Regions from separate parts of the Planococcus antarcticus DSM 14505 genome, predicted to be linked through region 3. Evidence: riboswitches for the same ligand, from Rfam matches in the RefSeq annotation. Region 3 holds a riboswitch; each other region holds the start of a gene.
The links. A riboswitch is a leader RNA that binds a small molecule or an ion and turns the genes downstream of it on or off. The one in region 3 is predicted to bind thiamine pyrophosphate.
Positions count from the first base shown of each region.

Region 1 (3,278 bases), 1.5 Mb from region 3:
TAATAGAAAGATGCTTATTTTCAATTAATGAAACTTATCAGTCATTAAGAACGTATCAATCTTAAAGCTTTGAGTTATTCAACTAATGGAGTATTTTATTGAGTAAAAGTTGGGTTTTATAGCGAAATGTTATTAGAAAGGAGCGGGAATATTGAAGAGAATTCTGTTGGTAGGGATTTTATTTGGAACGATCGTGCTTGCTGGGTGTAGCGGCATTTCAAAATACGATGATAATGAAGCAGCGGCGATTGTAAAAGGTCAAGAGATTACAGTAGGTGATTTGCGTTTTTTATATCCTGATGATACTGCGTTAGATTATCTGGATTCAGCAATAGGGGTAGAATTGATAAAACAAGAGGTCAAGGAAATGAACCTTGATGTTTCTACCAATTTAAGTGATGAAAAAAACCGGGATGAATTTGAAAAGCTTCCTCTTGAAAATACAAAAGACGAAGGTGGAAAGCAAATTCGTAAGTATGCCATAGTTCAAGCTAAAAAACTAGATATGACACCAGAAGACTTCCAAAAAGAATACGCTAAAAAAATTAATGAACAAAATGCTTATATCAATGCGTACCTTGAGGAGAAATTAGGAGGAGGAGATGTTAATGATTCAAAATGGATGGATGAATTTGGTGAAGAATATCATAAACTACTAGAAAAACTAATAGATGAAAATAAAGATGAAATAAAAGTGTTAATTGATTAATATTTTAAGAATCAAAAGCGATTGTTGGGCAATTCGCATCAACTAACGAAGATAATAGATAAAGTGTATGGATGAGCGACAAGGTCTATTTCCGTGCCTTTTTATCTCTATTATTCTTTTATTAATAATTTCATTTACCAATACGTATTCTGTAAGAAGTTGTAGTGGCTACTAAATAAAACACACGATTCTTTCTACGGACATCAAGAGGTATTTTATAAAAGCTGTAGAATTATCAGAAACTATGCTATAGTGATTTCGAAAACATAAATAAAAACACCACTGGGGGAGCCGGATATCGGCTGAGACAAGCATTAGCTTGGACCCTTTGAACCTGATCTGGATCATACCAGCGGAGGGAAGTGGCGACCGTTTGCTATTTTCTTATCGACTGCATACGCCGCTTCCCTTTACTGGGAAGCGGCGTTTTTATTTTGTACAAGAAAAGTGAAAGTGCCTGTTTAGCTCTGACAGGTGTAAGACGCTCTGGCGAAGTGGCATGTTTTCAGCCGCACAGCCAGAGTGACTTACATCCCGAAGAGCTAGGCACTGCAACTGGACAATAAAGAAAAGTGGAAGTGCCTGTTTAGCTCTGACAGGTGTAAGACGCTCTGGTGAAGTGGCATGTTTTCAGCCGCACAGCCAGAGTGACTTACATCCAGAAGAGCTGGGCACTGCAACTGGACAATGAAGAAAAGTGAAAGTGCCTGTTTAGCTCTGAAACTGAAGACCAGAGTGGCTTACATCCCAAAGAGCTAGGCACTGCACTAAACCAAAAAAGGAGATGGAGAAATGACATTTTGTAAAGAAGTGAGAAAAGAGTGCAACAGCTTATGGCAAGCAAGTTTTGACCACCCGTTCGTTAAAGGAATTGAAGATGGGACGTTGCCAGTCGATATATTCCGTTTTTATGTCATGCAAGACGCTTATTACTTATCACATTTTGCGAAAATACAGGCGCTAGGAGCGTCTAAGGCAAAAGATTTAGAAACCACACAACGTTTTGCGATTCATGCAGCTCATACGTGCAGTGCTGAGTTATCTTTGCATGAGTCATTTATGGAGCTACTTGATGTGACAGAAGAAGAGTGGGCTGCGTTCGAGCCTTCTCCAACAGCCTATGCTTATGTGAACCATATGTACCGCGCATCACAAGGTGAATTGGCAGACGTACTGGCAGCTATTTTACCTTGTTACTGGCTGTATTATGAAATTGGGGAACGTTTAAAGGATGCCAAACCCGATCATTCGATTTACGATCGCTGGATTGAAACTTACGGTTCCGAGGAGTTTGGGGAACTTGTCAACGAACAAATTTCACGCATGAATCGGTTAGCAGAAAGATTGCCAGAAGCGCGCCGTAAAGAGCTAAAAGATCATTTCCGGAAAAGTAGTTATTATGAATTGAATTTTTGGGATCAGGCATGGAGAAAAGAATCCTGGTCTGTAGATTCCACCGATAAAGTGGGTGTCTAACATGTTCCAACAAATAAAACAAAAAAATCCGCTTGTTCATTGCATCACGAATCACGTAGTATCGAATTTTCAAGCCAACGGTCTATTGGCAATTGGCGCTTCTCCAATAATGGGAGAAGCGCCTGAAGAAGCAGCAGAACTTGCTGCATTAGCCCAGGCAGTCTCATTGAATATGGGAACTCTGCACACAGAGTCGCTAAAAAGTATGCTAATTGCTGGAAAGACGGCTAGCAAACTGGGGATTCCTGTAGTTCTGGATCCTGTTGGAGCAGGAGCAAGCAACTTCCGAATCAAGGCTGTTCGAGAAATTCTGGAGACAGTTGACGTCAGCGTCCTTCGCTGCAATGCAGGAGAGCTTGCAGCTGTAGCCGGTAAAGACTGGCAGTCTAAAGGCGTTGATGCCGGAGAAGGGACCCTAGACGTCAAAGAGCTCGCTATCTCTACTGCTAAACAATTGGGTTTGCTTGTAGTAGTTACTGGAAAAATAGATATTGTCACAGACGGAAGATCTGTTATTGAAATTCCTTTTGGAGATCCGATCATGGCTTCGATTACAGGGACGGGATGTTTACTAAGTAGTGTTGTTGCTGCAGGTCTTGCTGTTGAGTCTGGAAATCCGTTGAAGATAGTGAGCGACATTCTACGCTTTTATGCGATTGCTGGTGAACAGGCTAGTCAAACCGCTATACTTCCTGGTGATTTTCAAGTTGCTTTCATCAATAGGCTAGCAAGTTTGACGGATAGCGAAGTAGCCGAGCGAATTTATTCACAGGAGAGAGTGCTATGAAAAAAACACCACAAACTTTAACAATTGCCGGATCAGATTCTGGAGGAGGCGCTGGCATTCAAGCTGATCTAAAAACTTTTCAAGAACTGGACGTCTATGGCACCTCTGTTATTACTGCCGTGACTGCCCAAAATACGACGGGCGTCTCCGCCATTTATCCAATGTCACCACAGGCAGTACAAATGCAATTAGGGGCAGTGGGTAGCGATTTTGAATTAGCTGCTTTAAAAACAGGAATGCTTTTTAATTCGGAGATTATTAAAGAAGCCGTTGCAGCGATTCGGAAATTTGGGTGGGAAAATATCG
Region 1 covers NZ_CP016534.2:3,313,347-3,316,624, reverse strand. Annotated here, with positions in the region: partial or broken gene BBH88_RS19705 (IS1595 family transposase) at 1-65, shown strand, start outside; gene BBH88_RS16280 (hypothetical protein) at 152-709, shown strand; TPP riboswitch at 984-1,087, shown strand; gene tenA (thiaminase II) at 1,502-2,185, shown strand; gene thiM (hydroxyethylthiazole kinase) at 2,187-2,972, shown strand; gene thiD (bifunctional hydroxymethylpyrimidine kinase/phosphomethylpyrimidine kinase) at 2,969-3,278, shown strand, end outside.
Region 1: another riboswitch for thiamine pyrophosphate. It lies ahead of tenA (thiaminase II); the one in region 3 lies ahead of thiT (energy-coupled thiamine transporter ThiT).

Region 2 (3,278 bases), 1.0 Mb from region 3:
TTTCTCCTCGGGAAACCGAAAAGGAAAGGTCCCTTAAGGTTTTTTCTTCATCTTCAGGAAAGCGGAACGACAGCCCTTTTAAAGAGAAAATCTCTTCATGCATTAGCATCACCTTTTTTCGTACGCGCAATGGCGTAACCGCGGAGTGATCCGGTCGCAAGCAAGGCGTCTCCGATATACTTCCCGCCGATTCCCGCAATAATTGCACCACTAAGAACACGGATCGTAAACATTAACGCGACGAACGACGGATCCAGTGCCGCATAACCAGAAATGAAGTACCCGTAAACAAAGCTAAAAACGGCTGATCCGATTCCTGCAAGCATAAGCACCAAAATATTGAAATGCTTATAGCCGGTTAACGCAAATGCCGCTTCAGCGCCGAGCCCTTGAATGACACCAGACAAAATAAGACGGGGACCGACCGCATTGCCAATGAGGACTTCGATTGCCGCAGCCATCGTTTCAGAAAGAAAAGCAGCTCCCGGCTTCCGGATGATATACATGCAGATGATCGACACAATAAACCAAATGCCGAACATCCATTCATAAGCGAGTGGACCAATTACAGCTGCCCAAATATTCGCTGCATGGACAAACAATAAATAGACAATGCCGAAAACGACCGCAAATAACGACATCAAGACCACTTCTTTTAATTTCCACGATTTCAGCAAATTACGCACCTCCGTGAGACGGGCTGTTAATGCTCATGGACACCGTCATCACCAAATGGCGATGTTCATCAGAGCAAGCGTTAGTAAATGCTTCTTCGTAAAAAGCGAATACCTCGTGGATATCGCCGTGAATGCCGCTAGCGTAATGCATCGAGTCATTGAAAAGGCCAAGTTGTTTAGCGCGGTCGACTTCACGGTAGATAACTGCCATGTAATCCGGATTGTTCATCGGGTATAGCGCAAACTGAGAAGAGATGTATTGCTTCGTGCTATCTGTGTTCAATAGCACGTCGTCCTTTTCTAAAAAGACGTCTCCCGTTGAATCACCAGGACAGCCAATTGAAAAAGTGCCAGACAAGGCTACATGTTCGCCTGTTTTCGCTGTGTGTAAAGCTAATGCTTTAGCGACATTGAAGACATGAATTTGCTTACCACGTATAACTGTCGAGACATCGTCCGTATGCATCCAAACGTTCGAGGTGTCGGTGTCGTTTAACGCCCCTTTGATTACTTTGATAAAATCACTAGTCATCGGATGCAGTGAAAAGCGAAATCCGACAATTGGACTCGTACCGCATTGCAATGGTTCCATGTTCTAATTCCTCCTTAAAATTTGCACAAAAAAGACCGCATCCGTGAAGATGCAGCCATTGTCCACAAATAATTAAAGGAATTATTTCAGAAATGCGCCGCACTTCCTCACGCAGGTATTATCCTGATCGAGTTTTGAGGGATCGAAGCTTGCGCTTGCATCTCAGCCAAAGTGGGCACCCCTAGTGCAGAAAACGGTATGCGGTTTTTGTGTTCGGGTTGTTCCCGATGGGTTTAGTGTAGAGGAAGTGGCCGAGGAAGTAAAGAGGGAGATTTGGAAAGAGGGGCCGTGTGGAAGTTTGGGTTGGGTTCTGAAGCGGTTAGAGATTGGTTGAGAAAGAGCTAGCTGTTAAGAGTCGCTTTAATCGCTTTGGGTAGAGCAAAGACGATTGCTCTTGCGCAAGCTCGTTGCCTAGCCGGTGGATGCGCCGGCGATTTGTGTGTTGACAGACTAACATGACAAAGGAATATTCGTAAGTAGCAAATTTGATATTCTGTAATTTCTTATGAGCTTACAGCTTGTAGTATAGTGTGAAAATCCTTCGAAGCCATTGAGTCAAAGAATATCGGAAAGTTTGATAGACGAACTACCTAATTCACAGGTAGCGGCCCCTCTAGCCACCGTTTGTTTCTGTCCATAAACATGGTGTACGAGAAGGACGTTCGAAAAGTGTTTTGCCACTTTTACGAACGCTTTGAATCATCGAAGGTGAGACATAAAAAAGCAGTGGTACAAATTCAATGTTTGCAACACTGCTTCTAATTAATTCAGAAAGATAAATAAAAAAAATAACCCTTGCTTTTATATTTGATATTGATTATCATTATCAAAGAATAAAAAATTTTTCAACTGGAGGAATATATAATGACAAAAAATATAGTACCATTCATAATCGCTATGTTAACAATCTTAGTATTTTTAGCTGCATGCGGTAGTGAGAATAGATCCACAGATGAAGCTTCTTCATCAAATGGAGATACAAATGCTCAGGATAAACGCATAATAGAGCATTTATATGGAGAAACAGAAATTCCTGAAAAATTGGATCGAGTTTTATCCTTACGTCCATCGTTCACGGATCATATTCTTGCTCTAGAAGAAAAACCCTATGCAGTAACTGGTGAAGAGCAATATGGAGGAGGATATATACCGTATCTTGCTGATCAATTAGAGGGGGTTGAAATAGTAGGTAATCAAGCTTCTATTGACTTGGAGAAAATACTATCTTTATCTCCGGATTTAATCATCATTGATGATTACCTTGCTTCAGAGGTGTATGATGACCTCGCTAAGATTGCACCTACTATTGTCTTAGGTACAGAGGATCCCGAAGCCTCAAATGACCCGAATTTCTGGCAGGAGGATTTCTTGAAAATCGCAGAAATTTATGGGAAAATAGAACTTGCAGAACAAAAAATAAAAGAGTTAGACCAGAAAGTAGTGGATGGGAAGGAACAAATCAGTGGACTTGAAAACAAGGGCCTCGCCTTTCTTAGAATCCGAAAAGATGCCATTCAGTTATATGCAGAATCGGGACATCCAATGAACACATTGCTTTACAACGATTTAGGGTTTGAACCGTCTGATTTAACAGATCCGCTAGAACGAAAAGACTTATCGTTGGAAGTGATTCCAGAAATAAATACAGATTATATTTTCCTGCAAGTTGATTCTTCTGGTGGTCCGGACAATATGGGGACTATTAAAGAAAGTTCTTTATGGCAAGGCCTCCCTGCTGTTCAGCAGGGTAACGTCCAAGAAACAGACTTTTGGATTTACAAGAGTTGGGGAGTAATTGGTCGAACTCAGATTGTCGATGAAGTTCTTTCATATATAGAATAGAAAATCACTGGATGTAAAAAGGTTGAATACCCATAATTGGGAATTCAACCTTTTTGTCGTTGATCTTCTGATAGTAGAGGACAAGTTCTGCAGCAGCGGTTTTTATCCCCGTCATGCAAGAGATAGGACAGGCAACAATGGTTGCGTAAATAAAATTTTTCTGGCTC
Region 2 covers NZ_CP016534.2:2,080,687-2,083,964, reverse strand. Annotated here, with positions in the region: gene BBH88_RS10440 (ABC transporter ATP-binding protein) at 1-103, opposite strand, end outside; gene BBH88_RS10435 (ECF transporter S component) at 96-677, opposite strand; gene BBH88_RS10430 (YkoF family thiamine/hydroxymethylpyrimidine-binding protein) at 679-1,269, opposite strand; TPP riboswitch at 1,357-1,462, opposite strand; gene BBH88_RS10425 (ABC transporter substrate-binding protein) at 2,134-3,111, shown strand; gene BBH88_RS10420 (hypothetical protein) at 3,156-3,278, opposite strand, start outside.
Region 2: another riboswitch for thiamine pyrophosphate. It lies ahead of BBH88_RS10430 (YkoF family thiamine/hydroxymethylpyrimidine-binding protein); the one in region 3 lies ahead of thiT (energy-coupled thiamine transporter ThiT).

Region 3 (3,278 bases):
TGCGCATGGGCCAGCAGGATCTCTTTGTACGAATGGACACTTGAAATTAACACATATTCAGCGTTGCCATGCCAATCATCGCCGCTTGGACCGAATTCGATAGCACCTTCGCCTCCAGTGACAGCTGCATAATATCGGGTATCTGCGGCACCGTGTTGACCGAATAAAATAGGTTCCTGCTCGGTCGTTTCCAGAATTGCTTTCTGTAGGCTTTGGATAAATGGATTTTCTTTAGTTGTTGTCAGAGCAGGCGTAGAACCCGAAGCCTTGTAATCCATATCGAGATGTAAGGTGTCAGCCAAGTCTACTAGCTGGCGGACGATTTCATCTTTGTCCTGTCCCGGCATAAAGCGGATATCATAGGACATTTCGCAAATTTCAGGAACCACATTGTAGCGTTCTCCCGCTTTGATGATGGGCAGGTTGACGGAAGGTTGCTCGTAATATTCCGTTGATTCTTTTCGGAACGGCAGATCAGCGATAGCCATATGGAATTTCATCGCAGACTCAATAGCATTGATACCTTCCCACGGCCGGCTGCCATGGGCGGGTTTGCCTTTGAACGTCATATCCATTCGCAGGATGCCTTTGGATTGCAGTCCTACTTTCAATCCGGTAGGCTCGCCGCAAATGACGAAGTCTCCATGGAAGCCTTGTTCGACAAGCCATTTGGACGTGTTGCGACCGCCAATTTCTTCATCGGTAACGATATGAAGCTGTACGATGCGGTTGGAGCTTGAACTGTCGAGTTCGACAAAGGCCTGCATCATCGCGGCAACACCTGCTTTCATATCTGCGGAGCCGCGGCCATAGAGGCGGTCCTGTTCCTCCATTGGCACAAACTGTTCTTCGTGGCCCGGAACCACATCGACATGACCATTCCAGACAATGGTCTCAGTGCCTTGTCCTTTGGCTGCTGTCAGCATCATATAGCCTTTATTGTCGTGAACAGTGACGGTCTCGCCTTTAGCCTTTAGCCAATCTGCACAAAAAAGAAGAGCTTCATTGGCTCCTTCCTTTGTATCGCTTTGAATTTTAATCAGTTCTTTTAACAGTTTAATCATTTTTTTGGCAAGCCCAAAATCACGGCTGCCTTCACCACCTTTCAAATATCTTCGTTATTCAAGTCTTTACCCTATGAATCTATCTTAAAACAGCCTTGCATTAAAAGGGAGGTTTGTGTACAATACAGGGGAAAGTCAAATATCTGTATACACCACAAGGGGAGCTTTTGCTGAGAGTGAACATTCGTTCTTACCCTTTGAACCTGTAAGTTAACACTTGCGCAGGGATGTGGATGGAAACCGGCCCTTACAACGGCGCCAGGCTCTGTCCTGGCGTCGTTTTTAATATGGTTTTATTCACGGCCCTTCTGGTGATGTGCACAACACATAAGGAGGAAGTCATGAGAAATAAAAAAGTGTTATTAATGATGGAAATCGCTATTTTCGCCGCTCTTGGATTTGTTTTGGATTTTATTTCTTTCCGCATGCCACAAGGTGGTTCTGTGAGTCTTGTGATGATTCCAATTGTTTTAATCGCCTTTAGAAGAGGTGTCGGTGCAGGAGTTCTGACCGGAATTTTGGTGGGGCTGTTGCAGATCGTTTCTGGCATTATTTCCGTGACTCCATTGTCGTTTGGATTCGTTGTTATGCAGGTCCTATTGGATTATATTTTGGCGTATGCAGTTGTGGGGCTTGCTGGCGTTATGCGAGCAAAATATATGCAGCATGCGCAAGCCAAGCAAACCGGAAAGATGCTAACGGCTATAGTAGCGGGAGTACTGATTGCTTCTGCGCTCCGCTATCTCGTCCATGTCATTACAGGCATTCTGTTCTTCGGTATGTTTGCTGAAGGCAATGTCGTCATCTACTCGGTCATCTATAATGCGACTTACATGATACCGGTATTCTTGCTGGCTGCTTTTGTCTGTGCTGCGCTTTTTTCGGCCGCACCAAAATTGGTGGATGCAGAAGCTTAAACTCTAGAAGGCTGTCCTTTGGCAGTCTTCTTTTCTATGCTTAGATCCAGCAGTTGTTAAATCTGGAGAAGAGCCTCACTTATAATTTTGTGGTATAATTCTTGAATAGAAAAGCTTGAAAGAAGGGTAATTGATGATAGCAACTACTGAAAAAGATATTGAAATGTTAAAAAAAGCCGGCCAAATGGTGGCCGAAATTCGGGAAACGATGAAAGCTGCAACCAAAGCGGGAGTCACCACCAAGGAAATTGACGAATTGGGTGGTAAATTATTCGAGGAGCTGGGCGGTGTTTCGGGTCCAAAATCAGAATACGATTTTCCTGGATTTACATGCATCAGTGTTAATGAAGAAGTAGCTCATGGCATTCCAGGTGACCGCGTGATCAAGGACGGAGACATTGTCAATATTGATGTATCAGGATCGTATGAAGGATTTTTCTCCGACACCGGAATTTCATTTGTCGTAGGTGAAGGACATGCAGATAAGGAAAAAATCTGTGAAGCCGCTGCTTCAGCTTTTGACCGTGCGATGACGAAAGTCAAAGCCGGTGCAAAACTAAACCAAATCGGTAAAGCAGTCGAACGCGAAGCGAAAGAACAAGGTTTATTCGTCATTAAGAATCTGACCGGGCATGGCATCGGTAAATCATTGCATGAAGCCCCTCAGCATATTTTAAATTACTACGACGCGTGGGAGACGACTATTCTTAAAGAAGGCATGGTTCTTGCGGTAGAGCCGTTTATTTCACAAAAGGCAGAGCACATCGTAGAGTCAGGCGATGGCTGGACATTCATCACGCCGGACCAATCCTTAGTAGCGCAGATTGAGCATACTGTACTTGTTACAAAAGGTGAACCAATCTTGCTGACCAAACTGGAAAAATAAAAAACCGCATACGTTAAGCATTAAAGAGATCCAGTTCAAACGACTGGATCTCTTTTTCTTATTTATTTCACGAGAGAAGTTCTACGGCACAAAAAAACTGTGGACATACTCGTTCTAATCGAGCCGTCCACAGCATTATTGAACTATCGGTGAAGTTCTTTTCTTTATTAATAAAATACCGGTTAATATGACGCCGCTAAGGAAAAGGGAAGCTGTTGTCACTAGCATTTCGTCTGTTCCGTGCTTGACGGCAATCCCAATGAACGCCCAAATGAAAACCAATGCAAAAGGAATGTCCGCGTGGTGAAAGCGAATATGCAAAGCAAGCGCAGTCGCTACTGTTAGCATGATCACTGTCCAAAGTTGGTCACTGAGTCCCCAGCCGCTCCAATTATAATAAGTTAGAACGAA
Region 3 covers NZ_CP016534.2:1,035,289-1,038,566, forward strand. Annotated here, with positions in the region: gene BBH88_RS05080 (M20 family metallopeptidase) at 1-1,064, opposite strand, end outside; TPP riboswitch at 1,212-1,309, shown strand; gene thiT (energy-coupled thiamine transporter ThiT) at 1,406-1,981, shown strand; gene map (type I methionyl aminopeptidase) at 2,115-2,867, shown strand; gene BBH88_RS05095 (TspO/MBR family protein) at 3,003-3,278, opposite strand, start outside.